Regions from separate parts of the Bacillus sp. A015 genome, predicted to be linked through region 2. Evidence: predicted binding sites of a transcription regulator. Region 2 holds the regulator's gene; each other region holds the start of a gene.
What was found. Region 2 encodes LexA, which represses DNA repair genes until DNA is damaged. Its sites were predicted from a motif close to CGAACATATGTTCG; they were not measured.

Region 1: a site for LexA is predicted at 1,040-1,053, ahead of ACSLGF_RS08035 (ImmA/IrrE family metallo-endopeptidase). Genes of this name have one in related genera too.
Region 3: a site for LexA is predicted at 1,225-1,238, ahead of recA (recombinase RecA). Genes of this name have one in related genera too.

What each region holds. Positions count from the first base shown of each region.
Region 1 covers NZ_JBSPZB010000007.1:1,263-11,373, reverse strand. Annotated here, with positions in the region: gene ACSLGF_RS08040 (N-acetylmuramoyl-L-alanine amidase) at 1-758, opposite strand, end outside; gene ACSLGF_RS08035 (ImmA/IrrE family metallo-endopeptidase) at 1,069-1,617, shown strand; gene ACSLGF_RS08030 (poly-gamma-glutamate hydrolase family protein) at 1,644-2,267, opposite strand; gene ACSLGF_RS08025 (DUF5412 domain-containing protein) at 2,510-2,881, shown strand; gene hag (flagellin Hag) at 3,298-4,218, opposite strand; gene hag (flagellin Hag) at 4,618-5,529, opposite strand; gene ACSLGF_RS08010 (hypothetical protein) at 5,750-6,535, opposite strand; gene ACSLGF_RS08005 (Kelch repeat-containing protein) at 6,660-7,094, opposite strand; gene alr (alanine racemase) at 7,140-8,321, opposite strand; gene ACSLGF_RS07995 (protein CgeA) at 8,918-9,220, opposite strand; gene ACSLGF_RS07990 (hypothetical protein) at 9,553-9,804, shown strand; gene ACSLGF_RS07985 (IS3 family transposase) at 9,843-10,111, shown strand, end outside.
Region 2 covers NZ_JBSPZB010000020.1:93-10,262, forward strand. Annotated here, with positions in the region: gene ACSLGF_RS15065 (STAS domain-containing protein) at 136-984, shown strand; gene ACSLGF_RS15070 (IseA DL-endopeptidase inhibitor family protein) at 1,017-1,559, opposite strand; gene ACSLGF_RS15075 (hypothetical protein) at 1,854-2,303, shown strand; gene lexA (transcriptional repressor LexA) at 2,350-2,970, opposite strand; gene yneA (cell division suppressor protein YneA) at 3,130-3,441, shown strand; gene ACSLGF_RS15090 (YneB family resolvase-like protein) at 3,459-4,106, shown strand; gene ACSLGF_RS15095 (DUF896 domain-containing protein) at 4,176-4,406, shown strand; gene tkt (transketolase) at 4,594-6,597, shown strand; gene sirA (sporulation inhibitor of replication protein SirA) at 6,796-7,242, shown strand; gene ACSLGF_RS15110 (YneF family protein) at 7,327-7,545, shown strand; gene ACSLGF_RS15115 (aspartyl-phosphate phosphatase Spo0E family protein) at 7,821-7,994, opposite strand; gene ACSLGF_RS15120 (cytochrome c biogenesis CcdA family protein) at 8,204-8,911, shown strand; gene ACSLGF_RS15125 (CcdC family protein) at 9,006-9,488, shown strand; gene ACSLGF_RS15130 (DUF2621 domain-containing protein) at 9,510-9,938, opposite strand.
Region 3 covers NZ_JBSPZB010000001.1:239,090-249,259, forward strand. Annotated here, with positions in the region: gene ACSLGF_RS01170 (competence/damage-inducible protein A) at 1-1,134, shown strand, start outside; gene recA (recombinase RecA) at 1,312-2,355, shown strand; gene rny (ribonuclease Y) at 2,834-4,396, shown strand; gene ACSLGF_RS01185 (TIGR00282 family metallophosphoesterase) at 4,486-5,280, shown strand; gene spoVS (stage V sporulation protein SpoVS) at 5,483-5,743, shown strand; gene ACSLGF_RS01195 (efflux RND transporter permease subunit) at 5,948-8,995, shown strand; gene tdh (L-threonine 3-dehydrogenase) at 9,171-10,170, shown strand, end outside.

The sequences.
Region 1 (10,111 bases), on a different contig from region 2:
GCTGCTTTATCAGGATAAAAATAAACAGCAGCAAGCGCTTTTTGGACGAGGCGTACGTGCTCTCCCTTTGTCAATGGAGAAGTCACCTTTAAAACCCCATCTGGCAGCTCATCCATACTCTTTGCATCGTTACGATAAATTTTGAGAACCTGTCCAATTTTGATCTTATTCGGATCGCTAATATCATTCCACTTCTGTAAATCTTGAACTGTGACCCCGTGAGCTTTAGCAATACTCGTTAACGTATCCCCGCTTTTGACGACATACGTGATGACCGGCTCTGGATCTCCTGCCGTTTCAATTCCTTTTTTAAATTGATCCCATGTAGAAAGAAGCTGGCGTGGACATGCTTTTCCAGACCAGTGCTGATGTGTGACCACATTTGCTAGCGGTATATGATGTTCTTTTAATAGCTTTTGAATAAGCCATTGTGCATGTTTGACCGCTTGCTGAAAATGTCCATCTTCATTCTCACAAATTTCAATTCCGATCGACTTCCGGTTACCATTCCCATGTCCATCCCCTGCATGCCAGCCATTTTCATTTAACGGCAGGTGCTGAAAGATTTCATGATCATCCACTGTAAAGTGCCAGCTCACCTCTGTCGCTGGGCGTTTGACGTATGCCGCATGACTTTTCGCGTCAGCTCCCTTAGATGTATTTGCAGTGTTATGAACAGTCACATACATCGGTGTCATGGCGTATCCTGGCCGGTTTCCATTTCCAACTGGAATAAAATCTTGATAAATTTGTACCATGTTCTGCACTCCCTTTTGCTAGATTGATTTGTTCTTTCTCATCAATCAATGGCATTCGTAAGACAAATTTTGTTTGTTTTAGTGATTAGACTATGGTAAAATTTGAATTCAATCTTCCTTTTTTAATAGTGGAGAATGAAAAAATGAAGAAAAAAACAGGAAATAATTCCATTTTTCTTTGATTTTATGTTAAAATTGTTGAAAACAAGCCGATATAAAAAGTAAGCGATAGCTTTATTAGCCATTTAGTCCTATACGGACTTTTCTTTTACGCCAAAAATAGAACATACGTTTGCATGGAGGTTTTTAAATGACTTATTTTTTAACCCATTTAGAAGAAGATATTAAACGGTTATACGCTCAACTACAAATAAGCGGTCCTGCATATGTAGACATGCAAAGGATCGCTTCTGAATTTAATGTATGGGTCCATTACGAGGATACCGGCAGCATGATGATCAAACATCAAGGTCTTTACAGTATTATTTTAAACAGATCCCTATCACCAGAAGAACAGTGGCAGGATTTTGCCCACGAGCTCTGTCATGTGCTGAAACACGCAGGCAATCATTTCAAGATGCACAAGCTCTTTCGAGAACTGCAAGAGTTTCAGGCAAAACAATTCATGTATCACTTTTGTGTTCCGACCTTTTTACTCCTGCAAATGAAGCTTCCAAATCTACGGCAGCAAGCGATTTTGCAAATTACTCAAACATTTCACGTAACCTGGGCTTTTGCTGAAAAACGGCTTGCCTTATTCGAACAGCGAAGAGTAGGCATTCGCTTTCAAAAGGAGTTTACTTCCTATTTAATGAAAGCGGAAAGGGTTGCAGAAAAAGAAGCTGCTTATCAAACGTAAACGCCTGCACGCATAACAAAAGAGGTTTATTCATAAAGGCTTAGTACTTGTTTCAGTACATTTGTGTATCTATAAAATTGTTCATTTTGTGTAGCACGCCGGTAGCGCCGCCTAAAGTCTTGAAAAAATGCTCTTCTTTGCGCCTGACTAATTTCAAGTTGTACACTTTTTCCTGTCAAACATTGATTATTTATATTATGAGGATGTGTTCCAGAAAAACGATCAGATTCAGATAGCAGCAATGCTTGAAAACCATTGAGCGTTAAACGTTTCACTGTTTCTGCCGCTCTTTCTCTGTCCGTACCTCCCACTAACGTTTGAAGCACCTCTGTTTCTCCGTAGCCATGGAGTGCAAACGTATAATGATGTGTATGCACTTGAGAAAGACAAATCGGCTCATCAAAACGTGTGCTTGTAATATGCAGAACATGATTGCCTTTCACTTTAAGGCCCTCAAATAAATACATAGAATAATCGCTTGCTAATTCATGGATCAGCTCACTCACGCCTGATTCAATTCCTCCGGCATGAGGCGACAAAACCAGAAGCTGATCTCCTTCCCGCTTGTGTAGAATTTGATAGTCAATCCCTTTTCTTTCATGAGCGGAAAGCTCTTCATAATTTTGATACGTATCGATGATTTGCGTCATTCTATCTGCCCCATTCCTCTATATGAGCATAAGTCTACTGATCTCAAATTCTTTTGTAAAGTGTGTTCGAATCGTCTATCCACATGAAGACATCCTTAAATTTTCCTTATCTTTAGGCTTTCTGTTGAATTTTGAGAAAAAATGACCGATAATTGAAACAAGTAGAACTTTTAGACTATATGAATCTTTTTGTATTCTCTCTCATAAATTAGCATTATTGTGATCTAAATCTGGAGGAATTCATGTTAAAAAAGAAAACCACCCTCATCCTCGTCATCTTATTCATTAGCTTTGCTGGTATCATTTATTGGAAATGCTTCTCTCTTCAAGGCGTGTCTCACGGAACATTCATCCGCTCTATGTCATCACCCGACGGAACATATATCATCAACACCTATCGTCATAGTGGAGGAAAGCTAAAGGAGAACGCAGTCAGAGCAGAAATTGAAAACAAACTGACCCATCGAAAGAAAACGATTTACTGGAAATACCCTGATAAAGATCCTCTCATCAAATGGAAAAATACACAGCTTGTTCAAATTGGACACGAGTTTTTAAATGTTGTAAAAGGCGAAACGTACGATTATCGCTTTGAAAAAAGAAACAGAAAATAACAAGTCATCAAAAAACGAATCCTCTTTAGATTCGTTTTTTTTACGTTTACATCACCTTTTGCATAAAGTCTTTCCTTTCTTTGCTTACCACAGTCAATCGCTCCACAATTTCACTAAACTCTGTCACAAGTAAAGCTTGTTCTAATGATGATCCTATCATATGTTCCTTACTCTCAAGTAATGTATGTTTGTATGTTGGAGAAAATCCCTTGAGGACTGAAAAAAGTTTCGATGCAGGCGATGCTTACTTTCGCTGCCATGAATCTCAAAAACTAGCAAACTGGACATGGAAAGGACCATGTCCAGCGTAAGCCAACTGATATATTTTATCAAAATAAGTGAAAACCCCACTTTTACTTCAAGTAAAGGTGGGGTTTGTCTACGGTCTGAAAAAGCCCCTCAATGGGGCTTTTTGATTAACGTAGCAATTGAAGTACGTTTTGCGGCTGCTGGTTTGCTTGTGCTAGCATCGCTTGAGAAGCTTGAGAAAGAATGTTGTTCTTTGTGAACTCACTCATTTCTTTCGCCATGTCAACGTCACGAATACGAGACTCAGCAGCTGTTAAGTTTTCAGCAGAAGCGCTAAGGTTGTTGATTGTGTGCTCTAAACGGTTTTGGACCGCACCAAGCTTAGATCGCTGAGCAGACACTTGCTTAATGGCTGTTTCAATAATACCAAGTTGTGCATCAAATCCAGCAGATTCCTCGCCATCTTCATCACTTGCACTAATGAATTTTGTCACATCAATTCCAGCAACAGAACCAGCTCCATCTTCACCTTCAGCAGTCCCATCTGTTCCTAAAACTGAAGCACCCATGTTTTCAATGTTAAGTGTAATTTGTTGTGTTGCGTTTGCACCGATTTGGAATACAAGGCTTTGTGCCTCACCACCTTCTTCAGCACCCTTAGACGAATAAGTCCCGTCTAATAATTTCTTCCCGTTAAACTCTGTACGAGTAGAAATGCTTGTAATCTCATCTTGCAAGTTTGAGATTTCATCTTGAATTGATGCTAAATCCTCTTCCTGTTGTGTACCTGTGTTCCCTGCTTGAACAACAAGCTCACGAATACGTTGAAGTATCGCATGAGATTCAGTCAGTGCACCTTCAGCCGTTTGAATAAGAGAGATACCATCTTGAGAGTTTTTAGTAGCCATTTCTAAACCACGGATTTGACTTCTCATTTTTTCAGAGATCGCAAGACCTGCTGCGTCATCCCCTGCACGATTGATGCGAAGACCAGAAGAAAGTTTCTCCATGTTCTTTTGGCTTGAACCGTTGTTAGTAGAAAGACGATTCAATGTGTTAAGTGCTGCGATATTGTGGTTAATTCTCATTTCTTATTACCTCCATGTGTTTTGAACCTAATAGACATCCTTGTCCAAAAGTTCTAAATTAGAATTTTTTTGTAAGGCTTACAATCCATTTATCGAACTGACTTGGAATATGTTTAACAAAAAAGGAATAAATAAGAAATAAGACTTATGATGTATGGTCATTTCGCTAGGGAGTGGAAAAATTAAGAGTCTTTATTCTCCGATTAGAAGGAGTCATTTAGATTCGTAAAAATTGGAAGTAGCTTCTGTAAATAAGATGAAATGATGTGGATATTGTGAGACATACGCGAATTTTTCTATTTTAATAGGAGAATGATTGGTTGAACATAAGAAGAACTAATTATTCAATAGAGGTACTATTTAATTGCATAAAAAAAAGCCCCATAAAGGGGCCTTTCATTAACGTAGTAATTGAAGTACGTTTTGTGGCTGTTGGTTCGCTTGTGCAAGCATTGCTTGAGACGCTTGAGAAAGAATGTTGTTCTTTGTGAACTCACTCATTTCTTTCGCCATGTCAACGTCACGGATACGAGACTCAGCAGCTGTTAAGTTTTCAGAAGAAGCACCAAGGTTGTTGATTGTGTGCTCTAGACGGTTTTGAACCGCACCAAGTTTAGCACGTTGTGACGATACTTGGTTGATAGCTGAATCAACAATCTTAAGTTGAGTGTCAAAACCAACATCTGCTGCATCTGCTGCATTAGTTGCAAAGGCTGTTACATCTAAATCTTTAATTGATTGGTTTGCAGTGATGCCACCAGCCCCATCATCAACGCCTAATGCATCTGCACCCATATCTTGGATGTTAACTTTGATTTGCTGCGTCCCATTAGCGCCAATCTGGAAAACTAAAGATGGGTCAGCGGCTGCTGGTGGGGTAGAAGCTTTATAATCACCATTTAATAGTTTTTTACCGTTGAACTCTGTACGATCAGAAACACCATCAATCTCTTCAATTAAAGCATCCATTTCATCTTTAATTGCAGTTAAGTCTTCATCTTGCTGTGTACCAGTATTTCCAGCTTGAACTACGAGTTCACGAACACGTTGAAGGATTGAGTGAGTTTCAGTTAATGCACCTTCAGCTGTTTGAATAAGGGAAATACCGTCTTGTGCGTTTTTAGACGCCATTTCTAATCCGCGGATTTGTCCACGCATTTTTTCAGAGATCGCAAGACCTGCTGCGTCATCTCCTGCACGGTTGATTTTAAGACCAGAAGAAAGTTTCTCCATGTTCTTTTGGCTAGCACCGTTGTTTGCAGACAAACGGTTCAATGTGTTAAGTGCTGCGATATTGTGGTTAATTCTCATTTCCTATTACCTCCATGTATGTGGGACCTGACAGACGTCCTTGTCTGAAAAAAGTCCTTTATTCTAGGGCTTATCAACCCTGACAATTCTATTATCGGACGTGGTTATAGGATGTTTAGCAGATTTTAAAAAAAATATCTTGTTTTTTCATGACATTAATCCTTAATTTAACAATTGTGCAAAAAAACTGCTGATCTATTATCAGCAGCTTTACAGTTTATCAATATTGCTTGATATCAAACATTAAGATATTTGGATACACCACGTAATCTTTCTTACTTGTGAAAGGCCCTTTATTGTGCTCATCATTGATTTCATAGAAGTTCATACCAATTCCAAAACTTCTCTCTTTATACCAGTTTAGAAAATCGTTGATTTCTTTCATTGAAAGCAAATAATCCTTTTGTAGCCCGTTTATCATGGTAATTGAAAGTATACCTTTCGCAGTTTCTTCTCCAGGCTTTGTTCCATCTTGGCCTTTCGGTTCTTCTGTTGTGCCATCACCAGGTTTTGTTCCATCCTGATCTTTTGGTTCTTCTGCTGAACCATCATCTGTCTTTGTTTCACCTTCAGCAATTTGCAAATCTTTTAATGAGATAGAGATCACTGATTTGTAATCACTTTTAATCGATTTTGAATGATAATCTTGTTTGAAATTTCGTCCTCCTATAATATATATGGTATCCTCAATCGTTACAGCACTTGAACCTACTCTAGCTTCAGGTAAATTGACCGAACTTCTTTTCACAGAATTAGTTTTAACATCATAAAACTGTGTATAGGATGATAATAGACTGGATCTGTCATCATACTGACCGCCAGCCATAAACAATTTTCCCTGATATGTTGTAAATGCAGCCCCTAGTTGATAAAAATTCAACTGTGATTTCGTTTGTACCCATTGATTTGTTTCAATGTTATATTCATATACGTGGGCATTATGAAGATTACTAACTGTTCTTTCCCCACCTGTGGCATAAATTTTATTGTTAATGACTTCTGACATAGACATACCAGTAAGTTGCTGAGGAAACATTCTTAATTGTTGCCATTTATCCGTTTTTATATCATAACTATAAAAATTATGTTCTTGAAAAGGACTTTTATTCGTTGCAAGAATATAAATCTTATCATTTACAAAACTCGCCTTTTGTCACAGCAAAGTATGGTATATTAATTGGTGTTTCTGCCCATGTATCTAATTCTGCATCAAAAATATCAATCGTATTTGTGCTATCTTGATATGCCCCTCCAATGACGTATATTTTTTTACCTATCGCCACTGCCGTACTATCTGTTCTTTCTCTAGACATGTCAGCTTTTGAGCTCCATTCATTTTTGTGAGGATCATACATGTAGGTATTTTTATTACTATATGATTTTTCACTACTTCCCCCAAAAACAAAAATCTTCCCATCTACTACTGCGGAACTAGAATGAAGTCTCTCTTCAGGTAAGTCTGCTCGCTTCGTCCAGCCATTTGTCTCAGCTGCATGAGCTTTTAACGGATGAATTGTTACCATCATAAAAATGCTCAAAAGCACTAAAAATAAACCTTTTATCATTGTACACCAGAATGAATATAACCAAAGTGCACCTGTTATTTATCCTCACACATACATCACCGGTGTCGACATTTTAATAATCTTCCCACCTCGACGATAAAACCTCGGAACACGGCGGCTTAAGGTGGCGATGACTTCATAGTTAATCGTATTGAGCATTTCGGCGATTTCATCGACAGAAATTTCTTCGCCTTTTTGGCGGCCGTAAATGACGACTTCCTCGCCTTGCTTTGCCTTCATTTCGCCTAAACTGATCATGGTCATATCCATTGTGACTCGCCCCGCAATCGGCACTCGTTTTCCTCTGAAAAGCATAAATCCTCGATTCGATAAGGCACGCGAGTACCCATCCGCATAACCAATCGGTATAGTCGCAATGACTTCATCAGGCTTTGCCACATAGGTAGTACCATAGCTGACGGTCCTAGGCTCTGTCTCCATTTCCTTCACGAAAGCAATTCTCGCCTTTAAACTCAGAGCGGGTTCCAGCTGAACAGCGTCTAAACTTTGAATATATTGTGATGGATATAGTCCATAAAGTCCGATGCCAAGCCGAATCATATCGGCACTAAATTCAGGAAATGCGATGGCAGCGGCCGTATTGTTCATATGTACGGTAGGCAGCGTAATTCCTTGTTTTTTTAGAAAACGAAGAAAATCAGTAAAAATATTGTGCTGAAGCAATGTGAAATCAGGGTCCGGCTCATCCGCAGTTGAGAAATGCGTAAAGATTCCATCCCATCTGAGGTATTCACTTTCTTCAAGTGCCTCAACGACTTCCAAAAGCTCTTCCTTCGTTCGAACGCCTAGTCGCCCCATGCCTGTGTCGACATTGACATGAATGCCAAGCCGACGCTGACTTTCTTCTTCCGCTAAAATGGCATTTGCTTGATTGATCCAGTCTGCACGTAGACCGGATAGGTCAATTCTCCATGTCGCAGCTTTTTTTACACAGTCGAGCGGGGTAAATCCAAGGACTAGAATAGGCGCTTCAATTTTCGCTCTTCGCAATACAATGCCTTCTTCCAAGCTGGCAACCGCCAGCTCTGTCGCACCGCTTTCCAGTGCCTGTCGCGCTACCTCCACTGAGCCGTGTCCATAAGCATTCGCTTTCACCACGGCCATGATCTTACTTTTCCTTGGAATATGTGCTTGAATGGCTTGAATATTTCTCTTTATTGCATCAAGATTGACTTCGATCCAGACTTCCCTGCAAATCTTTTGCACTCGTATAACCTCCCTGCTTATCTCATACATCCATTTTTCCTCATTCATTATGTTTATTCCTTGTTGCATGAAAACATTCAAGACTCGAATGTATGAGTCTGTTCCTCTTCAAAGATGATATATCGAGAGCTTAGATAAGCCAGTGAACGATCCTAAACCTTCATAAAGTTAAAATAAGTATGACGATTAGCCATTGCTGTCGCACGAAATTGTCGAACTATTTTATACCCTTCAGTGATTTTCATATCGACACTTGAAGAAGTCACCTTCTTGTCCCTCTCTCCTTCCCCCTCTTCCACACAAATCCCTAGTATTCACTCACTTTTCTGTAGAGTAAGTATTGCACCTTGATTCAATTATGTAGCGTGAATCCTTTCATATAAGAAAAAACACCATCCAGCAAAATGACTGAATGATGTTTTTTCATGTTTCTGTACATCTTTAAATGATTGATGGTGTCAACATCTAGCACACTATAGCATCCTTTAGTAACTTCATTCATGATCTCAAATATTCCCCTGGAAATAACCTATTTGATTAAATACGAACGCATGCCAGCTATAGGTTCATTCACATACCAAAGAATGTGACAATATTTAACTAGGGAACGTCACACTTTCAATTTTGTTCACATCTATTAAAGTAGGTCCAGTACCTCCTAACCCTGAGTCATTAAAAAATACAATGCCCGCCACCTGATTAAACGTGACAAAATTACCTGGGCCATAAAAGAAACCTGAATCACCAACGATGCTAAGATCAGTACCTGGTGTAAGTCCCGCAAAAAGCCCATTAAATTTCGAACTTGCGGTAGGATTTGATGGTTGGTTATTACCAAAACCTACACTTTGTGAGATGTTTAAACCAAGAGCCGATAAATCCTGTGTTATATTTCCCACGATAATGCCTCCTTCTCTAATTTTTTCTTCTATTCCATACAGTCTATTCCTATCGAAATTTTTTGAATGAGTTTATAGTGGAGTTTTACTGAAGAAAAATGAGACACGGAGGACTTTTGAGACTGCGTTGTTCCGTTATCGAATTATACAGCTTGCCTTCCTCCATTCCAGGCGAATAAATGAATGGTGCTTTGTATGAACGCACGGCACCTATCAATAAAGCGGTGCTAATCATAAAGGGGACTGACCCCATAAAGTGAGACAAATAAAAAACACCTTTAAGTTGAAAATCGGGTATAGAATACCTGAAAATAATTTGGAGGTGTTTTTCTATGGGCTCAAGAGTTAGTTATCCAATTGAAGTGAAGATGAAAGCAATTGAAATGCGATTGGCGGGAGTACCAGTTAAAAAAGTGTTGGAGGAATTAAATATTCGGAATGTGACTCAACTTAAAACATGGATGAAATGGTATAAATCTGGAGACATTCATCGTTTAAGACAGCCAGTAGGCAAACAGTATTCGTACGGGAAAGGGCCTGAATATCAAGATGAGAATGAGAAATTGAAAACGGAAATTCGCTAATTAAAACAACAAATCGACATATTAAAAAAGTACACAGAATGGGAAAGGAAGTGAAAAAAGAAGCGTTCGTGTCGATTTATGATACGGTAAAAGACAAAGTGAGTATACGTGCATTCTGTCAGATGTTTGAGCTTGCAAAATCAACATTTTATCGTTGGAAAAAACAAGGTCATCAGCCGAAGCGGCAGGGGTTAATCGACCTCATTTCATCGCTTTGTGAGGCACACCAATATACGTATGGTTATCGAAAAATAACGGCTCTACTGCGAAAAGAAATGAAAATGAACCATAAGAATGAAACAGCCAG
Region 2 (10,170 bases):
TCTTATGGGGTCAGTCCCTTTCGTGAGGGGCTTTTTTGTTTACAATTAGAGCGTATTCGAGCTAGCAGGGACAAAAGATTCAGTGGTACAATCAATCTATAATGACAAGAAGAAATTGTGAAGGGACATATGCTTATGGACAAGAACCGTGCATTATACGATTTTTTCATGCAACATGCAGAGAAATTAACTGAAACATGGTATGAATCAATTGAGGATGATGATCCAGAATCCATTTATCGTTCAACAGATTCGAGCATCATAGCAGAGCTTAAACGGCAAAATCAAGATTATTATCAGCATTTTATACGTGCTCTTATTGAAGACGAGACGTATTTACATACTGAGTTTAAACAGTGGTCGGAAGACTTAGCAAGTGATCCGAAGCATTTAAACACACCATTAGATTATGTCGTCAGAGAATATATGTCTAATCAAAGAGTGGTTCTTCATTACTTAAAAGAGTTTATTAAACAGCGTCAAGGTGATATTGATATCGATCGTATTTTTTATTGGTATGATTTAATATCAGAGGCGTTTAACATTTCAATCCATGTGTTCATCCAGCAATATGTGAAAAACACAACCAAACAGCTCGTTGCTCAAAGAGATATGATTTATGAGCTGAGCTCTCCCGTCATCGTCTTAAAAAGCCATATTGCATTATTGCCTTTAGTAGGTGACATTGACACAGCGAGAGCAAAGATTATATTAGAAAATACATTAAAACAGTGCTCGCAAAAAGGTGTTCAGCATTTGTGCATTGATTTATCGGGTGTCGTCATTATTGATACAATGGTGGCTCATCAAATGTTTGATCTTGTCACGTCACTTCGGTTAATTGGGGTGGAGACGACCATTTCAGGGATCAGACCAGAAATCGCTCAAACAGCTGTGCAGCTCGGGCTTCCTTTTCATGAATTTCGCACGGCATCATCACTTGCCCACGCGCTAGATTGCATGACTGAATTTTCTCCAATATAAAAACCAGGCCTGGTAACGGGCCTGGCTTTAATTTAGATCACAGCGTCAATTTTTGTTACTTTCCAATCCTTTTGTACTTTCTCATAAGTGACAGTTCGTTTTACTTCACGTCCATCAAGTGTTGGGACTGTGAATTCATATGTGCGGATTGTATTTTTCTTAGAGACAAGTTTAGGTGTTGCTTTCTCCCAATTGAGCATGTTGTCTCCGTCACCGACTGGAACAGCCATTTTCCCATTATGAACAATAAACTGATAGTCTTTTAAACCATGAGTGATCGCATCTTTTGTGAAAACTTGAGATAGGTAGCTGTTTAGTTTTTTCTTTGTATCAAATGTTTTAGAAAGATAGTTGTACGTCATGTCTTTATAACTAAATGATTTTAATTTGTAATCTGAATGTTCATTAATTTTGTAGCCTGACATCGCACTCCAAAAGTGTTCTCTTGCATCAAGGGCAATATGTAACGCTTCTTTATTTGTTAAAGCGGCTGGTTTTTTGGAAGCGGCCAGTGTTGTTGATTGTAATGAGATCATAAGCATAATAGCAGTTAATAAAACAAATAATTTTTTCAAGGCGATTGCCTCCTTTTTTAAATGAAAACTTCTTATGTTACAAATGTTACAATAATTACAGTGATATTACAAGTATTAAATCTAAAAGTTTTTTATTTCTTTTCTTTCTATCTATATAACGTTTGAGCGAGACAAAAAGTTTTCATTTTTTTAATTTTTCTTCTTCACTACTATTTAACCGTTCTACAGAAGAACAAAACGTCTTTTGGAAAAATTTCTATTTGGACGTTCAACACCCTTTTTCATTTATGACATATACTGTCGTGATGAATGTCTAAGAAAGTGGTGTTTCATATGTATCATCCGTATGAAGGTATGTGGAATGGGTACTTATATGATAGGCAGGTACAAGGATGGCCATCGCTTCCTATTCCTCAAGTTGGAGGATTTCCTGGGTTTCCAATCGGAGGGGGAGGTACTGGGCCAGGGCAAGGTTCAGGCGGACAATCAGCCCCGCCAGCTCCGCCGCAGCATATCATCTCACAGTATCAGCAAGCAGTCTCTCAGCCTCAAAGTATGCAGTCACTTATTTCAGGGCAAAGTGTAAGTGGAGGCCAGCAAACTGTTCAGTTTGCTGCGGGATGTAATAGAAGATGGACGATTGTGTTCCTTAGAAACGGTCAAGTATTTTTAATGTATGTGCTTTCCTCACAGCCTTTTGGCCGTACAACAGGCTTTATATGGCCGAACTTTACATTTGGTTCGTTCCCAAGTTCGAGCATTCTTGCTTATTCTTGTTCATAAAAAACAAGCCGGTTCTCATCAGCAGCTGATGATATACCGGCTTGTTTTAATGAATATTTCTAAATACGCCAATCACTTTACCTAGTATACTCACATTCTGTAAAATAATCGGTTCCATTGATGGGTTCTCTGGCTGTAATCTAAAGTGTGTATCTTCTTTATAAAAACGTTTCACTGTGGCTTCATCTTCCTCTGTCATGGCGACCACAATATCTCCATTGTTGGCGGTGCTTTGCTGACGCACAATGACATAGTCCTTGTCCAAAATACCCGCATCAATCATACTTTCTCCCATAATTTCAAGCATAAATACTTGTTCATCTGGCGCTGCAAAAGTCTCTGGAAGCGGGAAGTATTCTTCTACATTCTCAATAGCCGTGATAGGCAGGCCTGCTGTTACTTTTCCGATGACTGGTACATTCATTACAGCACTCTTTGGAATATTCATTTCCTCTTCATCTAGTACTTCGATCGCTCTAGGTTTTGTCGGGTCTCTTCTAATTAAACCCTTTGTTTCTAGTCTAGCTAAATGTCCATGGACAGTTGAGCTGGATGCTAGACCGACAGCTTCTCCAATTTCACGAACGGATGGGGGATAGCCCTTGCTTTTTACTTCTTCTTTGATGAATGTCAGGATATCGAGTTGTCTTTTTGATAGCTTCGTCATCTTTTGCACCTCAAAACGTCAATTTTAAAGAAATTATAGCATGTTTTTCCTAACAGTACAAACATAGGTTCGAAAAAAACGTTTGACAGAAACGTTTGTTCGTATTTATAATGAATGACAGAAAGAGCGAACACATATTCTGTTAGGAGAGATGACATTATGAGGTTAAAAGAATCTATTATTTTTATTGGGGTATTCTCATTCATCGTTGGCATATTTCTCTCACTTATCGCAGTCACTAGCCATAATGATCCAAATCAATATGTTAAAATAGAGGTTCAATCAGGTGATACTCTTTGGGGGTTAGCTGATCAAGTAAACGACAGTAAAACAATCGACAAAAATGCGTTTATTGACTGGGTAACCGAACACAATGATCTTGCTTCAACTGAAATCCAGCCTGGCGACATCCTTGTGATACCAGTCAAAAAAGAGCATCCAGTCGTATATCAACTTGCAACAGTACAGTAGAAAGGTCGATTGAAGACATGAACGCAATCATTTATGCGAGAGTAAGTACTGTCAAAGAAGAGCAGGAAACCTCGCTGAAAAGACAAGAAGAAGAATTGCTAGCTTTAGCTGCTTTGCACAAGATGAATGTGGTCAAAGTCATTAAAGAAAAAGCGAGTGGATACGATCTAGATCGTAATGGTGTTTTTGATATGCTTGCTACGCTGAAAGAAGAGTCAATAGATGCTGTTCTCATTCAGGATGAGACGCGCCTTGGAAGAGGACAAGCAAAAATTGCGCTTCTTCATTGTCTTTTTAAAGAGAAAGTAAAGGTGTATAGTGTTTTTCATAGAGGAGAGCTTGAGCTTTCAGAAGCAGATGAGATGGTCATTGAGATTGTAGGAATCGTGGAAGAGTATCAACGAAAAATTCATAACCTGAAAATTAAGCGGGGAATGAAGAGGGCTGTTGAGCGCGGGTATCAGCCTGAACTCAATTTAAAACACCATGAGCAGGCGCCTGGCCGTGAGCGAATTGAAGTACCGATTTCAGAAATTGTTCGATTAAGAAAAAACAACATGACGTTCGCCGAAATTGCAGCAACACTTCAGGCACTAGGCTTTGACATTTCAAAGGCGACGGTGCATAGAAGGTATCAAGAATATGAAAAAGCTCTTACCACGTAAAGTGTGAATTGTTGTAAAAATGAATGATATTTAGTAGTATGTAGAGAAAATGTTTTAAAGGAGTTTGTCATGATTTCTAAAAAGCAGCTTGCAAGAATAAATGAGCTTTCAAAAAAGTCGAAAGAGACCGGTTTGTCGGACGCTGAAAAAACAGAACAAAAGCATTTAAGAGAAGAATATTTAAAAGCTTTTCGTTCTTCTATGAAAAATACACTTAAAACCGTGAAAATCGTCGATCCTGAAGGAAACGATGTCACACCAGAAAAATTAAAAAGAGAAAGAGATCAGAACCTTCATTAAGACTAGGATTTCTTGAATTTTGAAAAGATGGGAAGAATATTCTCATCTTTTTTCTTATTTGCATAAGTTTTTAGGTGATCGATAAACTAAATGTGACAAAATCCTTTTTTTTCAGCGTGAAATAGTTGTGAAAAAAGGACAGTAGATTTATGATAATGGTGTACACAAGATACGGAAGGGGATTTATATGGAAACGATTGAATTGAAATCTATTGCAACAATACGTACTCTCTCCATAGACGCAATTGAAAAAGCGAATTCCGGTCACCCTGGAATGCCAATGGGTGCTGCACCAATGGCATACGCTTTATGGACGAATCACTTAAACGTAAGTCCGCAAAATCCAAATTGGTTTAACAGAGACCGTTTTGTTTTATCTGCGGGACATGGCTCTATGCTTTTATATAGCATGCTTCATTTAAGCGGATACAACCTTAGCATCGAAGATCTAAAACAATTCCGCCAATGGGGAAGCAAAACACCTGGACATCCTGAATTTGGACACACAGAAGGTGTAGATGCCACAACAGGTCCTTTAGGACAAGGGATTGCCATGGCAGTTGGAATGGCACTTGCAGAAAGACATCTTGCGGAAACGTATAACAAAGACAACTTTAACGTTGTGGACCACTATACATACAGCATTTGCGGAGACGGAGACTTAATGGAGGGAATTTCCTCTGAAGCTGCTTCACTTGCTGGTCATTTAGGCTTAGGCCGTTTAATTGTTCTTTATGATTCAAATGATATTTCTTTAGATGGCGACCTAGATCGTTCATTCTCTGAAAATGTGAAGAATCGTTTTGAAGCGATGAATTGGGAAGTTCTTTACGTAACAGACGGCAACAACATCGAAGAAGTGACTGCTGCTATTGAAAAAGCAAAACAAAGTACGGACAAACCTACACTCATTGAAGTGAAAACAACGATCGGTTTCGGATCTCCAAACCGTGCGGGAACTTCTGGTGTGCATGGTGCACCGCTTGGCAGCGAGGAAGCAAAGCTGACGAAGGAAGCTTATTCTTGGACGTTTGAAGAAGATTTCCATGTACCTTCTGAAGTGTACGATCATTTCAAAGAAGCTGTAAAAGACGCTGGTCAGAAAAAAGAAGCAGCGTGGAATGAGCTATTCGAGCAATATGAAAAAGAATATCCAGAGCTAGCAGCCCAGCTGAAGCTTGCGATCGAAGGGAAGCTTCCTGAGAATTGGGATCAAGAGGTTCCTGTTTATGAAGCAGGCTCAAGCCTTGCCTCTCGCGCTTCTTCTGGCGAAGTATTAAACGGCATTGCGAAACAAGTACCTTTCTTTATTGGTGGGTCCGCTGACCTTGCTGGATCAAATAAAACAACGATTCAACATACAGATGACTTTGGCAGAGAGAATTATGCCGGTAAAAATATTTGGTTTGGTGTCAGAGAATTTGCAATGGGTGCCGCGTTAAACGGTATGGCACTTCACGGCGGTCTCCGTGTATTCGGCGGAACGTTCTTTGTTTTCTCAGATTACTTAAGACCAGCTATTCGTCTTGCTGCATTAATGGGACTGCCAGTCACTTATGTCTTTACGCATGATAGTATTGCCGTCGGTGAAGATGGGCCAACGCATGAGCCGGTTGAACAACTTGCTTCATTACGTGCGATGCCTAACCTTTCTGTCATTCGTCCAGCAGATGGAAACGAAACAGCTGCAGCGTGGAAACTGGCTGTATCTTCAACGGATAAACCAACAGCACTAGTACTCACTCGTCAAAACCTTCCAACGATTGACCAAGCACCAGAGAAGGCATATGAGGGAGTAGAAAAAGGTGGATACGTTGTCGTTGAAGCTGCTGATGCTCAGCCAGAAGCACTTTTACTCGCTTCAGGATCTGAAGTCGGTTTAGCGATTGAAGCGCAAAAGGCACTTGAAAAAGAAGGCATCCGCGCTTCTGTTGTGAGTCTTCCTGCATGGGATCGCTTCGATCAGCAGTCAGACGAATACAAAGAGTCAGTCCTACCTAAAGCAGTGAGAGCACGTATTGCGATTGAAATGGGTGCTTCACTTGGCTGGGAGCGTTACACTGGTCTTGATGGCGACGTGATTGCGATTGATAAATTTGGCGCTTCTGCTCCAGGTGAAACCATTATTGAGAAATACGGATTTACTGTAAGTAACGTGGTCAGCCGTGTGAAAGCGAAGCTTAATAAATAATCGATTTCCAAGCATCATGCTTTTTTGCTACCTGTTTGCAGAGCATTTCCATCCGCTCTGCAAACTTTTTTCTTTTTTCTTGTTTTTTTGACAAAACTAGTTTCTTCTTGCTTCATATATAGACAATTCTTTCTTTCACATTTTTGTATAATACAAGCAATAAACGAGATTGACGAAATGTGAAAGGAAGGGATAGACATGGAACGCCATTATTATATTTATTGGATTGAGGATGAATTTGCTCATCATTATTTTGGCAGAGAATCTATTTTGTTTCATTTGTTTGAGTCGTTACACTGGACGAACCGCACGGAAGATGAATTGGTTATGCTTGTTAAGCAAGTGGATTACGTGACGAAACGAATCCCTGCTTTTCATATGCACCAGCGATTAATGAACAACTTAACGAACATTCACTATACACAAATAGGCTCGATTTACAGCGCCTCATTACCAGATGGAAAAGGAACAGCTGCATTCATTATCAAAGATCGTTATATCCAAATGTCTGCCAAGGGTAGTTATGAGGCAGAAGCGGTGTTTTTTGAAGTGCTGAGAAAAATCAGTCCTTGCTTCCTTGCCATGGACTTTGGATCAAAGAAGCACGGGTGGCTCAATCCGGTAAAAGTGAGGAATTTTGTTTAAAAAAATAAAATTGAACGTGAAATGTTGTATAATAGCCTTTTGTTTAGTACACTTTATACGAGACAACATGAAGGAGGAAGAATTATGGATTTATGGGTTGTCATCCTTGTAGGCGTTGTTGCACTGCTTGCAGGAGTTGCACTCGGATTCTTTATTGCTCGTAAGTATATGATGAGCTACTTAAAAAAGAATCCACCAATTAATGAACAAATGCTTCGTATGATGATGATGCAAATGGGCATGAAACCGTCCCAAAAGAAAATCAATCAAATGATGAAAGCCATGAACAACCAAGCGAAATAATACGTACGATATTATGATCATAGATGGAACATGGTCATAAAGAATGGACAAGCTATGTCCTTTCTTTATTGAAGTCACCTTCATCAGACGCTTAAAACCACTGTACTTGCATGAATGAAGCAGGGAAGGTGGTTTTTATTATGGCGTCTGCGTCAAGCATCATCTGAAAGACCAAAAACAAAAAACCCCTGTGATCAGAGGTTTTTGTTTCGTTTATTGTCACACATATCAACTTTTCTAAAATCGTGCGGCATGGTTTATATCATGAGATATGATTAGTTGGCTGAGTTTGAGTGTAGGTGTCGTTGATATTGTAAGAGGAGATGATCTAGCTGCTGGCTATGTTCGATGGTCACTGTTGATGTCATCCCATTATGCAAGACAACTTTCATCAGCTCTTCTCTTTTTTCTTCAATTTGAGTTAATAATGATGTTTTTACCAAAGTCATGTTCCTTTCATGCAAATCTTGATAAAAAGAATCGATTCTATTATATCCATATTAAGGTTTATTTTCAAATTTAAAGGATTCGTTATCTCGATGTCAAATTAAATTATATAAGGTTTTAAGAGAATAGACCATCTTTATTGAGATGATGTAAAAAAAATGAAATGATTTTGTCATCTCTTGTTGTATATTATAAGAAGGGGGGTGTTCTTTTGTCAGATCTGAATTATTTTTTAGCTTTTGGAGCAGGGTTTCTTTCTTTTATCTCACCGTGCTGTCTTCCGCTTTACCCAGCCTTTTTATCGTATATCACGGGTGTTAGTATAGATGAAGTGAAATCTGAGAAGGTGATGCTGAGAAGAAGAAGTCTGCTTCATACATTATTCTTTTTAATTGGGTTCTCTATCATTTTTATTGCGATTGGCTTTGGGACATCGTTCGTTGGTTCGTTCTTTATTGAATATCATCAAGCGATTCGTCAAATTGGGGCGATTCTCATTATTTTCTTTGGCTTTATGATTCTTGGTGTATTCCAGCCTTCTTTTCTCATGGGGGAAAAGAGGATGCAGTTTAAAAATCGTCCGGCTGGTTTTTTTGGATCGATTCTCATCGGAATGGGTTTTGCCGCTGGATGGACACCCTGTACCGGCCCGATTTTATCAGCTGTCATCACACTTGCTAGCAACAAACCGGAGTCCGCTGTGACCTATATGATTGCGTATGTATTAGGCTTTGCCATTCCGTTTTTTGTTCTGTCCTTTTTCATCACGAAAATGGCGTGGATCAGAAAGCGTCAGCAGCTCATCATGAGAATTGGCGGGATCATTATGATTGTGGTAGGGATTTTACTGTTCTTTGATCTTCTAACATGGATTATCATTATGTTCTCATCATTGTTTGGTGGATTTACAGGCTTTTGAAATCGTTTTCTACAGTCGCGGCGAATGGTTTTTTTTCGTCAATTGGAGTATATTATACATAGACTGACCTTAAAGAATAAAGGAATGATTTGATATGATGATCATAATCTCTTCTATAATTGCAGTATGTATGGCGGTAGCCGTCATGTTTATTCGCATTAAATCATCTGCAAAACCTGCAACCGCGAAGAAAATTATTTTACCTCCTATATTCATGAGCACTGGCGCTCTGATGTTTTTGGTCCCTATGTTTCAAGTAACTGGAGCCGAATTTCTTGAGGCGATCACAGTGGGGATGTTTTTCTCCATATTTTTAATTAAAACATCAAAATTTGAAATTAGAGGGAATGAAATTTATCTAAAGCGATCAAAAGCATTTGTGTTCATTCTCATTGGTCTTCTTGTTATTCGTATTGGCATGAAGACCATCCTGAGTTCTTCCATTGATTATGGTGCGTTAAGCGGGATGTTTTGGATCCTTGCCTTTGGCATGATCGTGCCTTGGCGGGTCGCCATGTATTTATCGTTTAGAAAGCTGTCTAAACAATTAGATCCGCAGCAGGCTCAAATGAATTAAACCTCCTTTTTAAAAAGGAGGTTATTTTAATAGCGATTCGTATGGCGTGTGATCGATGTTTTTTTCTTGCAGGCGCTTAAGTAAAAACTTATGGTCTCGCTTTGGCGTAGCGATTATATAGCCGCGAATGATTAAGTCTAAATTAATGCTGGCAGCCTGTTCTTTTAATGCCAGTTCGCCAATTTTACCCGCAATTTTTTCTTTGGCGACATCTCGAAACAGCTCTGGAACTGGTAATACGAGCTCATTTAAAAGCTGTTTGTCCTCATCCCGCCATAGGTGCAGGCTCTTTTGAATATATTCATCCTGCCAATCAAGTTCTGATTTCCCGTCTTCCTTCGGCAATCGTTTTAAAAATTTGCGAAACATAAAAAAGCCACCGATTGCTAGTAATCCGATCATCACTGTCCCCCAAAATAAAATGAACCACAAAAACCAGCCGCTTAACATGTTCTCACTCCTTATACCCCTTATGTCTCTATCTTATTTTACATGAAGAGATGATAGAAGAAAATAACAAAAATGTCTGTATCTTTTCTCTATAAGCGCCCCTTTTTCATTGATAGACGTCCATTTACTAGAAGGACCCAAACCATTTAGTAGAAAAAGAATATATTATCGTATCGCGACTCTACTATTTGGCCATGGTGGTTCGCAAAAGGGATTGACTTGAAACGAACGG
Region 3 (10,170 bases), on a different contig from region 2:
GTTTATTACCACACAGCAGTTGGTGACAATCCAGAGCGTTTAAAACAAGCCATTCAAGTGGCGCAGGAAAGATCTAATTTTATTATATTCTCAGGCGGTCTTGGACCAACAAAAGATGATTTAACAAAAGAAACCATTGCAAATACACTCGGAAAAGAGCTTGTGCTAAATGAAGAAGCATTTGAATCGATTCAAGACTACTTTCGAAAGACCGGACGTGACATGTCACCGAACAACCGTAAGCAGGCACTCGTTCTAGAAGGATCTGATGTATTGGTGAACCGGTTTGGGATGGCACCAGGTATGTTTATTCAAGAAGAAGATACGTTTTATATTCTGCTTCCTGGACCACCAAGTGAACTGCACCCGATGTTTGAAAACGAGGCGAAGCCGCTGATTTCTGAGAAACTTGGCTTAAAAGAAAAAATCGTGTCTGTTGTGTTGCGTTTCTTCGGAATCGGTGAATCACAGCTTGAAACAGACCTTGAAGATTTAATCGATGCTCAGACCAATCCGACGATTGCACCGCTTGCAGCTGACGGTGAAGTGACACTAAGGCTCACAGCCAAGCACGAGGATGAAAAAGAAACGGAGCGTCTGTTAAAAGAAACGGAAGCGCAAATTTTAGAGCGGGTAGGCGAGTACTTCTACGGATATGGAGATACATCTCTTGTCCATGAAGCTTCCAAGGCCTTGCACGAACACGGGAAAACAGTAGCATCCGCTGAAAGTCTGACTGGCGGCATGTTCTCCGAATGGCTGACAGATCTCGAAGGGGCATCATCGATTTTTAACGGAAGTGTGGTTTGTTATACCAATCAAGTGAAGCAGCAGGTGCTTGGCTGCCGGGAGGAAACGTTGTCTTCTCATGGCGCTGTCAGCAAAGAGTGCGCTTTAGAGCTCGCTGAGGGCATTAGAAAGCTGACAGGAAGCGATATCGGTATTAGCTTTACTGGTGTGGCAGGACCTGCTAGCCAAGAAGGACAGCCTGTCGGAAAAGTGTTCATTGGGCTATCCACTAAAGATCAGAAAGTCGTGTTTGAATGGATGTTTACAGGCAGTCGATCAGGCATTCGAAAACGCGCTGTGAAATATGGTCTGCATCACTTGCTCAAATTATTAAAAGAGAGTTAATTTTGTTTTTTGTTAGGTTTACTCCTTTATAAAAGACTGTTTTTTCTAATAGAAACAGCTCTTTTCTTAAAAGATCTGCCAAGAAAAAATCGAATATGTGTTCGATTTTTTCTTGGCAAATGACGTAAAACAAGGTATAGTATAGATAGTGGAATTGATAAAGGAGGAAACAATAGAATGAGTGATCGTCAAGCAGCCTTAGATATGGCTCTTAAACAAATAGAAAAACAGTTTGGTAAAGGCTCTATTATGAAACTAGGAGAGCAAACAGATACACGTATTTCAACAGTACCTAGTGGTTCGTTAGCACTTGATACTGCGCTTGGAATAGGTGGATATCCTCGCGGTCGTATTATTGAAGTATACGGCCCAGAGAGTTCTGGTAAAACAACAGTAGCACTTCATGCAATTGCTGAGGTTCAGCAGCAGGGAGGACAAGCTGCATTTATCGATGCAGAGCATGCGCTAGATCCAGTTTACGCTCAAAAACTAGGTGTCAATATTGATGAGTTGTTACTTTCTCAGCCGGATACAGGAGAGCAAGCACTTGAAATTGCAGAAGCTCTTGTCCGCAGTGGTGCAGTTGATATTGTTGTCATTGACTCAGTAGCTGCTCTTGTACCAAAAGCAGAGATTGAAGGAGACATGGGTGATTCACACGTTGGTCTTCAAGCACGTTTGATGTCTCAAGCACTTCGTAAACTATCAGGTGCTATCAACAAATCGAAAACAATTGCCATCTTTATTAACCAAATTCGTGAAAAAGTAGGGGTCATGTTCGGTAACCCTGAAACAACGCCTGGTGGACGTGCTCTGAAGTTCTATTCGTCTGTTCGTTTAGAAGTGCGCCGTGCTGAACAGCTGAAACAAGGCAATGACATTATGGGAAATAAAACAAGAATTAAAGTTGTGAAAAACAAGGTTGCACCGCCATTCCGTATTGCGGAAGTAGACATCATGTATGGTGAAGGGATCTCAAAAGAGGGAGAAATCATCGACCTTGGAAGCGAACTAGATATCGTACAAAAGAGCGGAGCTTGGTATTCTTACCAAGAGGAACGTCTTGGACAAGGCCGTGAAAATGCGAAACAGTTCCTTAAAGAAAACAAAGATATCCTCCTCATGATTCAAGAACAAATCAGAGAACACTACGGTTTGGATACAAACGGAGTGAAAGAAACCGAAGAAGAAGGACAAGAAGAATTGGAATTTAAAGACTAAAAAGACGCTGAAAAGCGTCTTTTTAGATTGTTGACAAAGGGCTAAAATTGATCTTTATTTTAGCCCTTTGTCTTCTTTTTCAGCTTCAGCGTGAAGAGAAAGTGAGAGTTTTTAAGACAAGATGTCCACAAAACCCTCATTTTCGTCTTTTGAACTGTTCAAGAAACGATAAATGGTGTTTTTCACTTGAAAAGCGTCTTTTTTTTACAATTACATGACAGGTAGCGGTCAAAAGTTCTGTCTTCGCTTGAAATAACGACTTACGCCTCAGTCTGACTAGCTTGACAAGTATTTCCGACACAATTACAATGGAAATGTATCACTTGTTTTTCTTAACATGATTGATAACTAATTTAAACTTGACAAGGGCAGTGAGGATCTCATTCCCTGTGAAGGCCCTGTATGTTGAGGTACAAAACAATGTACATGCCGACACTTTATTTGTAAAACCAAGTTCATAGCAAGAGGAGGTGAAAATATGTCGCCTACGATGTTTACGATCATCTCCATTTTGCTGAGCCTAATCTGTTTAGTTGTTGGCTACTTTGTTCGTAAAACCATTGCAGAAGCAAAAATATCCGGCGCAAGAAACATGGCCGAACAAATTGTTGAGGATGCAAAGCGTGATGCGGAAGCATTGAAGAAAGAAGCGCTCTTGGAAGCGAAAGATGAAATTCATTCGTTTCGTGTAGAGGCGGAGCAAGAAGTTCGTGAAAGACGTAATGAGCTTCAAAGACAAGAAAACCGTTTACTTCAAAAAGAAGAAAATCTTGATCGCAAAGATGAAACTTTAGATAAACGGGAGTCCCTGTTGGAGAAGAGAGATCATTCTCTGAATGAACGACAACAACATATTGAAGAGATGGAAAGCAAAGTGGATGATATGATTCGTTTGCAGAAAGCCGAGTTGGAACGCATTTCTAGTTTAACTCGAGATGAAGCGAAACAAATCATTCTGGATCAAGTTGAAAATGAGCTTTCCCACGACATTGCAGTCATGACGAAAGAATCTGAAAACCGGGCGAAAGAAGAGGCTGATAAAAAGGCGAAAAACATTCTTTCACTTGCGTTACAGCGCTGTGCAGCTGATCATGTAGCTGAAACAACGGTATCTGTAGTCAATCTTCCAAATGATGAGATGAAAGGTCGTATTATCGGACGTGAAGGACGAAATATCCGTACGTTAGAAACGTTAACAGGTATTGACCTGATCATAGATGATACACCTGAAGCTGTCATATTATCGGGCTTTGATCCGATTAGACGTGAAACAGCGAGGATAGCTCTGGACAAGCTAGTCCAGGATGGCCGCATTCATCCTGCACGAATTGAAGAAATGGTGGAAAAATCACGCCGTGAAGTCGATGATTATATCCGCGAGATGGGTGAGCAAACGACATTTGAAGTCGGTGTTCACGGTCTGCATCCGGATCTCATCAAAATTCTCGGTCGCTTAAAATTCCGTACAAGTTATGGACAAAATGTCCTGAAGCATTCAATTGAGGTTGCACATCTTGCAGGTCTCATGGCTTCAGAGCTTGGAGAAGATGCAAAGCTTGCAAAACGAGCAGGTCTTCTGCATGACATTGGAAAAGCCATTGATCATGAAGTAGAAGGAAGCCACGTAGAAATTGGCGTTGAGCTTGCGACGAAATATAAAGAGCATCCTGTTGTCATCAACAGTATTGCCTCGCACCACGGTGACCAAGAACCGACATCTATTATCGCTGTTCTTGTTGCGGCAGCTGATGCATTATCTGCAGCACGCCCTGGTGCAAGAAGTGAGACGCTTGAAAATTACATTCGGAGACTTGAAAAATTAGAAGATATCTCTGAATCTTATGAAGGTGTTGAAAAATCGTTTGCGATACAGGCTGGACGTGAAGTACGTATTATGGTGAAGCCAGATTCAATTAATGATCTTGAAGCTCACCGTCTAGCAAGGGATATTCGTAAGCGAATCGAGGACGAGCTCGATTACCCTGGTCACATTAAAGTGACGGTCATTCGAGAAACTCGCGCAGTAGAGTATGCAAAATAAAGCGGTGCGCTTAGCGCCGCTTTATTTTTTTGTGTAAATATGCAACACTGATAGGAAGATCAATTTATAAGAGAAAGGGTACAAAACGCATGAAAATATTATTTGTTGGAGATATCGTCGGTTCACCTGGCAGAGATACACTGAAAGAATACTTGCCGAAGCTTAAGAAAAAATATCAGCCGCACTTTACAATTGTCAATGGAGAAAATGCGGCTCACGGGAAAGGTCTCACTGAAAAAATCTATCACGAGCTGCTGCAAGCAGGAGCTGACGTGCTCACAATGGGCAACCATACATGGGATAAAAGAGACATTTTCGATTTCATCGATGATGCAGCCAATATTGTTCGTCCTGCCAACTTCCCGCAAGGTACGCCTGGAAAAGGACTCACCTTCATTAAAAAGCAAGGAAAAGAATTGGCTGTCATCAACTTACAAGGACGTACTTTTTTACCTCCAATTGACTGCCCGTTTCAAAAAGTAGATGAATTAATTGCAGAAGCATCAAAACGTACACCATTTATTTTTATTGATTTTCATGGTGAAGCCACAAGTGAAAAGCAAGCGATGGGCTGGTATACAGACGGCCGTGCATCATGTGTTGTTGGAACGCATACACATGTTCAAACAGCTGATAACCGCGTATTGCCAAAAGGAACTGCGTATATTTCAGATGTTGGCATGACAGGTCCTTATGATGGCATTTTAGGGGTAGACCGGGAAACGATCATTAAACGATTCAAAACGAGCCTTCCAGTCCGTTTTGACATTGCAGAAGGCCGCACACAATTGAGTGCAGTGATCGTAGAAATTGACGAACAGTCGAAAAAAGCTGTCAAAATTGATCGAATTTTGATAAATGATGACCATATTTTCTTTGAATAAATGTTCACATATTTATTTCAGAAAAATATTAATCAGAAAGAAGGAATATGCGCCCTCTATCGTGAATATAGTAAAAATGGTAGGTAGCCTGCTATTTTTGAAAAACATTTTGGGGATGGATTTTCAAAAAAATAGCATCATCTAACAAAGATTGTTCTAATGAACACTCACTTATCCATTGTAAATTTAAGGGGGAGCAGAAATGGAAATTTTAAAAGTTTCAGCAAAGTCAAATCCGAATTCAGTAGCAGGAGCATTAGCCGGCGTTTTACGTGAACGCGGTGCAGCAGAAATACAAGCAATCGGTGCTGGAGCGCTGAATCAGGCAGTCAAGGCAGTCGCCATTGCAAGGGGATTTGTGGCGCCTAGCGGAGTGGATTTGATATGCATTCCAGCCTTTACTGACATTCTTATCGATGGAGAAGAAAGAACAGCAATCAAACTGATTGTTGAGCCACGATAATTCTAATTTTATTATTTTCAACCTGCTTACATCATGTAAGCAGGTTGTTTTTGTTTACTGCTATACATTTCTTATATAACATATTCAGTTCATGAAATAGATAAAAAAACTACATATTAGAGCTTGCATTTTTTCACCATGATGATAAATTAAGATTAAGTTGAAAATACTTCATCAAAAATAAATATTTAAGTAGGTGAAATAATGATTGAAGCTTTTTTGAAAAGAGGAAAGCTTGTTTTTATTTTGTTTTTTATCGTTCTCATTGCCGGGGGCTATCTATTTACGCAGCTTCCTAAAAGAGAACTGCCAGAATTCCAAGCAAATATCGTGACCATCTCCACTGTTTTTCCTGGTGCTGATGCAAAACAGGTGGAAAGTGATGTAACCAATAAGCTGGAATCAGCCATAACTGATATCAATGGTGTAGAGAAAACGAGCTCTGTTTCTGCCATTGGTTTTTCAAATATTGTGCTTGAAATTGATGATCAAGCCGATTTTCAAAAGGTGGCAGGTCAAATTAAAAATGAAACCACGAGTGCCGCATCTTCCTTTCCTGACGGTGTGATGGAGCCAGATGTAAAGGATGAGTTTGGCAACGTGCCGGTTGGTTCTTACATGATTGTGTCGAGTAAGTCATCTGACTTAGCGAAAAGTCAGGAATCGCTTCGTGCGTTGAAGGAAAAAGTAGAGGACATCAAAGGTGTTGACGGTGTCGTCATCAAAGGCTTCAATGACAAACAAGCGATATTGAACTTAGACTCAAGTAAGCTTGAGGATGAGGGGTTAAATGTGACCGATGTCACAAATGCCATCAATCAGGAATTTGACACTTCTCCACTAGGTGACATTCAGGCAGACGGAGAGAAGGTCAAGCTGTCTATTGATGCCTATGACCGCTTAGATCAAGTCGAAAAAATTGAGCTTTTCTCAAAAACGAATCGAGAGCCAGTCACAATTAGTCAGCTTGGCAGCTTAAAAGAAGTAGAAAAAGAGAAAAGTGATATTGTTTCGTATAACGGAAAGCCCGCCTATTCGTTTACAGTCAATATAAAACCAGGGCTTGATATTCCTAAAATGTATGACAAAGTCAGTGCTGTCATTGAAAAAGAGAAACAGCTGCCAAATGGTGTAGAGTGGGTAGACTACTATTCTCAAAAAAGTGAAGTAGATGCCATTTTTAATGATTTAATCAAAGAAGCCATCGTTGCAGTCATCGCTGTCATTATCGTCACCACACTTGGTCTCACCATTGGCGGTGCCTTTATCGTTTCACTAGCGATCCCATTATCGATCACGATTGGAACCATTCCGCTGCCATTTTTACAAGTGGACCTTAATCAAATTTCAATCATTGGCTTTATCATTGCCTTAGGGATACTTGTGGATGATGCCATTGTCGTTAACGATAATATTTTAAGGCAGATGAAAAAATACGAAAGCCCGCTTAAAGGAACGATTGCAGGGGTGAAAGAGGTCGCAGGCTCCATTTTGACATCAACGCTTGCGGTTGTGTTTGCCTTCTTGCCACTTGTTTTCCTATCTGGTGCGAACGGTTCATTTATTCGAGCATTACCGTCTGTTTTAGTGACGACTGTGCTTGCGTCTATGGTCATTTCATTGACACTTGTCCCAGTCTATCAATATACAGCGAACCGGAAAAGAAAGAACAAGAAGATTCAAAAGGAGCCGGGATTCTTAGGCAAACCATTAAAGAAATTAGCAGATTTTTATGCAGACCGCGTGCTGACAAAAATCGTGAGGCGTCCACTTCTCATTGGACTAAGTGGTTTGCTTGTTGCCACACTTGCCTTTTTACTTATCTTCGTCACACCGTTTGAATTTTTCCCTGCGGCGAATAAGAAAGAAGTTGTTGTCACTGTCACACTTCCAAGTGAAACGACATTAGACAAAACAAATGAAACATTAGAGAAAATAGAACAAGAGATCAAACAGCAAAAAGGCATTGAAGAGACGGCCATTTTTGCAGGTGGCGGTGTGCCGAACTTGTTTAATGAAAGCATCTCAAACGCAAGTGACCATACTGGTCAGGTTGTCGTGAGAGTAGACAATGAACAGATGACAAGTAAAGCATTGATTGACCGTATGACAGAGCCTTTGCGAGAGAAATTTAAAGATGCTGATATCTTTATGAAAACCATTGTTCAAGGGCCGCCAACCGGAGCGCCTGTGACTGTAACCATTGCGGGTGACTCTTTTTCAAAGCTGATTGATATCAAAGGAACGCTTACAAAAGAAATGAAAGAAAATGGAGCAAGCTTGATCACGGACGATGTCAATCAGCCGGTGAAAACCATCTCATTTGAATTAAACCGTGATCGTATGGCAGAGAATGGGCTCAGCGCTCAGTTTGTCAGTAGACAGCTTGGTCTTGTGACAGAAGGACTCCCATTAGGCACCTTTAAACAAGGAACAGAGGACATTGATCTCGTGGTCAAACAGGACATGGGTACACATCAAAATAGCCTGAAGCTAAACGAAATCAAAGTGCCTGTGAATACAAATGAGGGTGGTGTGCCTTCACTGGAGCCACTTAGCCGATATGTGAAAGAAAAAGAGACAGAGCAGTACGAGAGCATTCCACATGAAAATGGTATTCCGACCATCACGTTAAAGGCGTACCCTGGAACGTCAGATACATTTAAAGACGATATGAAAGAAGTTGTCAATCAAGTCGAAAAAAGTGATGCAGCGAAGGATTTGACCATTTCTCAAGGTGGAGAAAATGAAGATCAGACCCAATTTTTTATTGAAATTAGTCTTTTATTTGGAGTTGTCTTGCTGCTCATTTATGTGACGATCGCCTTCCAGTTCAATTCATTGATGCTTCCACTTTTAGTGATAGGAACTGTTTACTTAGCGATATCAGGAGCCGTTATCGGACTGTTTGTCACGCAAACGCCGTTCAGCTTTATGGCGACAATGGGGATTGTATCATTAGCTGGCATCGTGGTTCGAAATGCGGTTGTCTTATTCGAATTTATTGAACAGCGGCGCAAGCTAGGTCTTGATCAACGAACAGCCGTGATTGAAGCGGGAAGAGCAAGGATTAGACCAATTTTATTAACGGCATTTACAGCACTAGTTGCCCTAATGCCTGTTGCGTTAAGTAATGACCCACTCTTTAAGCCGCTTGCAATCTGCATTGTATCAGGTGTCTTTTTCTCAACGATTCTGACACTATTAATTGTACCGGCCCTATATGTTGTTGCCGTTTCAAAAAAACGCTGACAGCTAAAGCAAATCTCCTTCTATTCGGAGATTTGCTTTTTTTTATAGAAAAATATCTAAAAAATTATGTGGAGTGTTCATTTGTCTCTACTGAGTAGACAGTGGTATTTACGACTAAAATAATACGTGTTAAAATCTGATTGGGAGAAGTTTTTTAACAAAGGGGTTGTACGTCATGTGTGGAATGATGAAAGCGATTGTTAAAAAAGAAAGCGCTTACGGAGCGGTGTTGATAGACATGCCGATTCCAGAAATCAATGATCATGAAGTATTGATCCAGGTGAAAGCCACATCGATATGCGGAACAGATGTGCATATTTATAATTGGGATAATTGGGCAAAGGGAAGGGTCAAAGCACCTTACATTTTCGGACACGAATTTACAGGGGAAGTTGTCAAAGTGGGTAAACAAGTCTCACGTGCAAAAGCAGGGGATTTTGTATCGGCTGAGACGCATATTGTATGTAATCAGTGCTATATGTGTTTAACAGGACAGCAGCATTTGTGCAGTGAAACGAAAATTTTAGGGGTAGACATTGATGGCTGTTTTGCTGAGTATGTCAAAGTACCTGAACAAAATGTGTGGCACAATCCAGCCCAAATGCCAGTGGAGCTTGCGTCTATCCAAGAGCCGCTTGGAAATGCAGTTCATACAGTGTTGCACACACCTGTTTCAGGTAAGTCAATGGCGATTTTTGGCTGCGGACCCATTGGTTTAATGGCCATCGCAGTCGCAAAAGCCTCTGGGGCTGTCCAAGTGTTTGCCGTTGATAAAAATGAATACAGGCTTGAGCTTGCAAGGAAAATGGGCGCAGACCATATCGTGGATATCGGAAAAGATGATCCTGTTGCGATGATTAAGCAGCTCACGCGAATGGAAGGGGCAGACGTGATGTGTGAGATGTCAGGACACCCAGTGGCGATTCATCAAGCACTCGAAGCTTGTGCAAATGGAGGGAAAGTCAATATACTGAGTTTGCCAGAAAGGCCAGTGACCATTGACATTACGAATCAAATTGTTTTTAGGGGATTAACTGTTCAAGGGATCACGGGGAGAAAAATGTTTGAAACGTGGCGTCAAGTATCTGAGCTTTTAAGAACGAATACAATTGATGTACAGCCGGTTGTCACCCATACGCTGCCATTTGAAGATTTCGAAAAGGGGTTTGAACTCA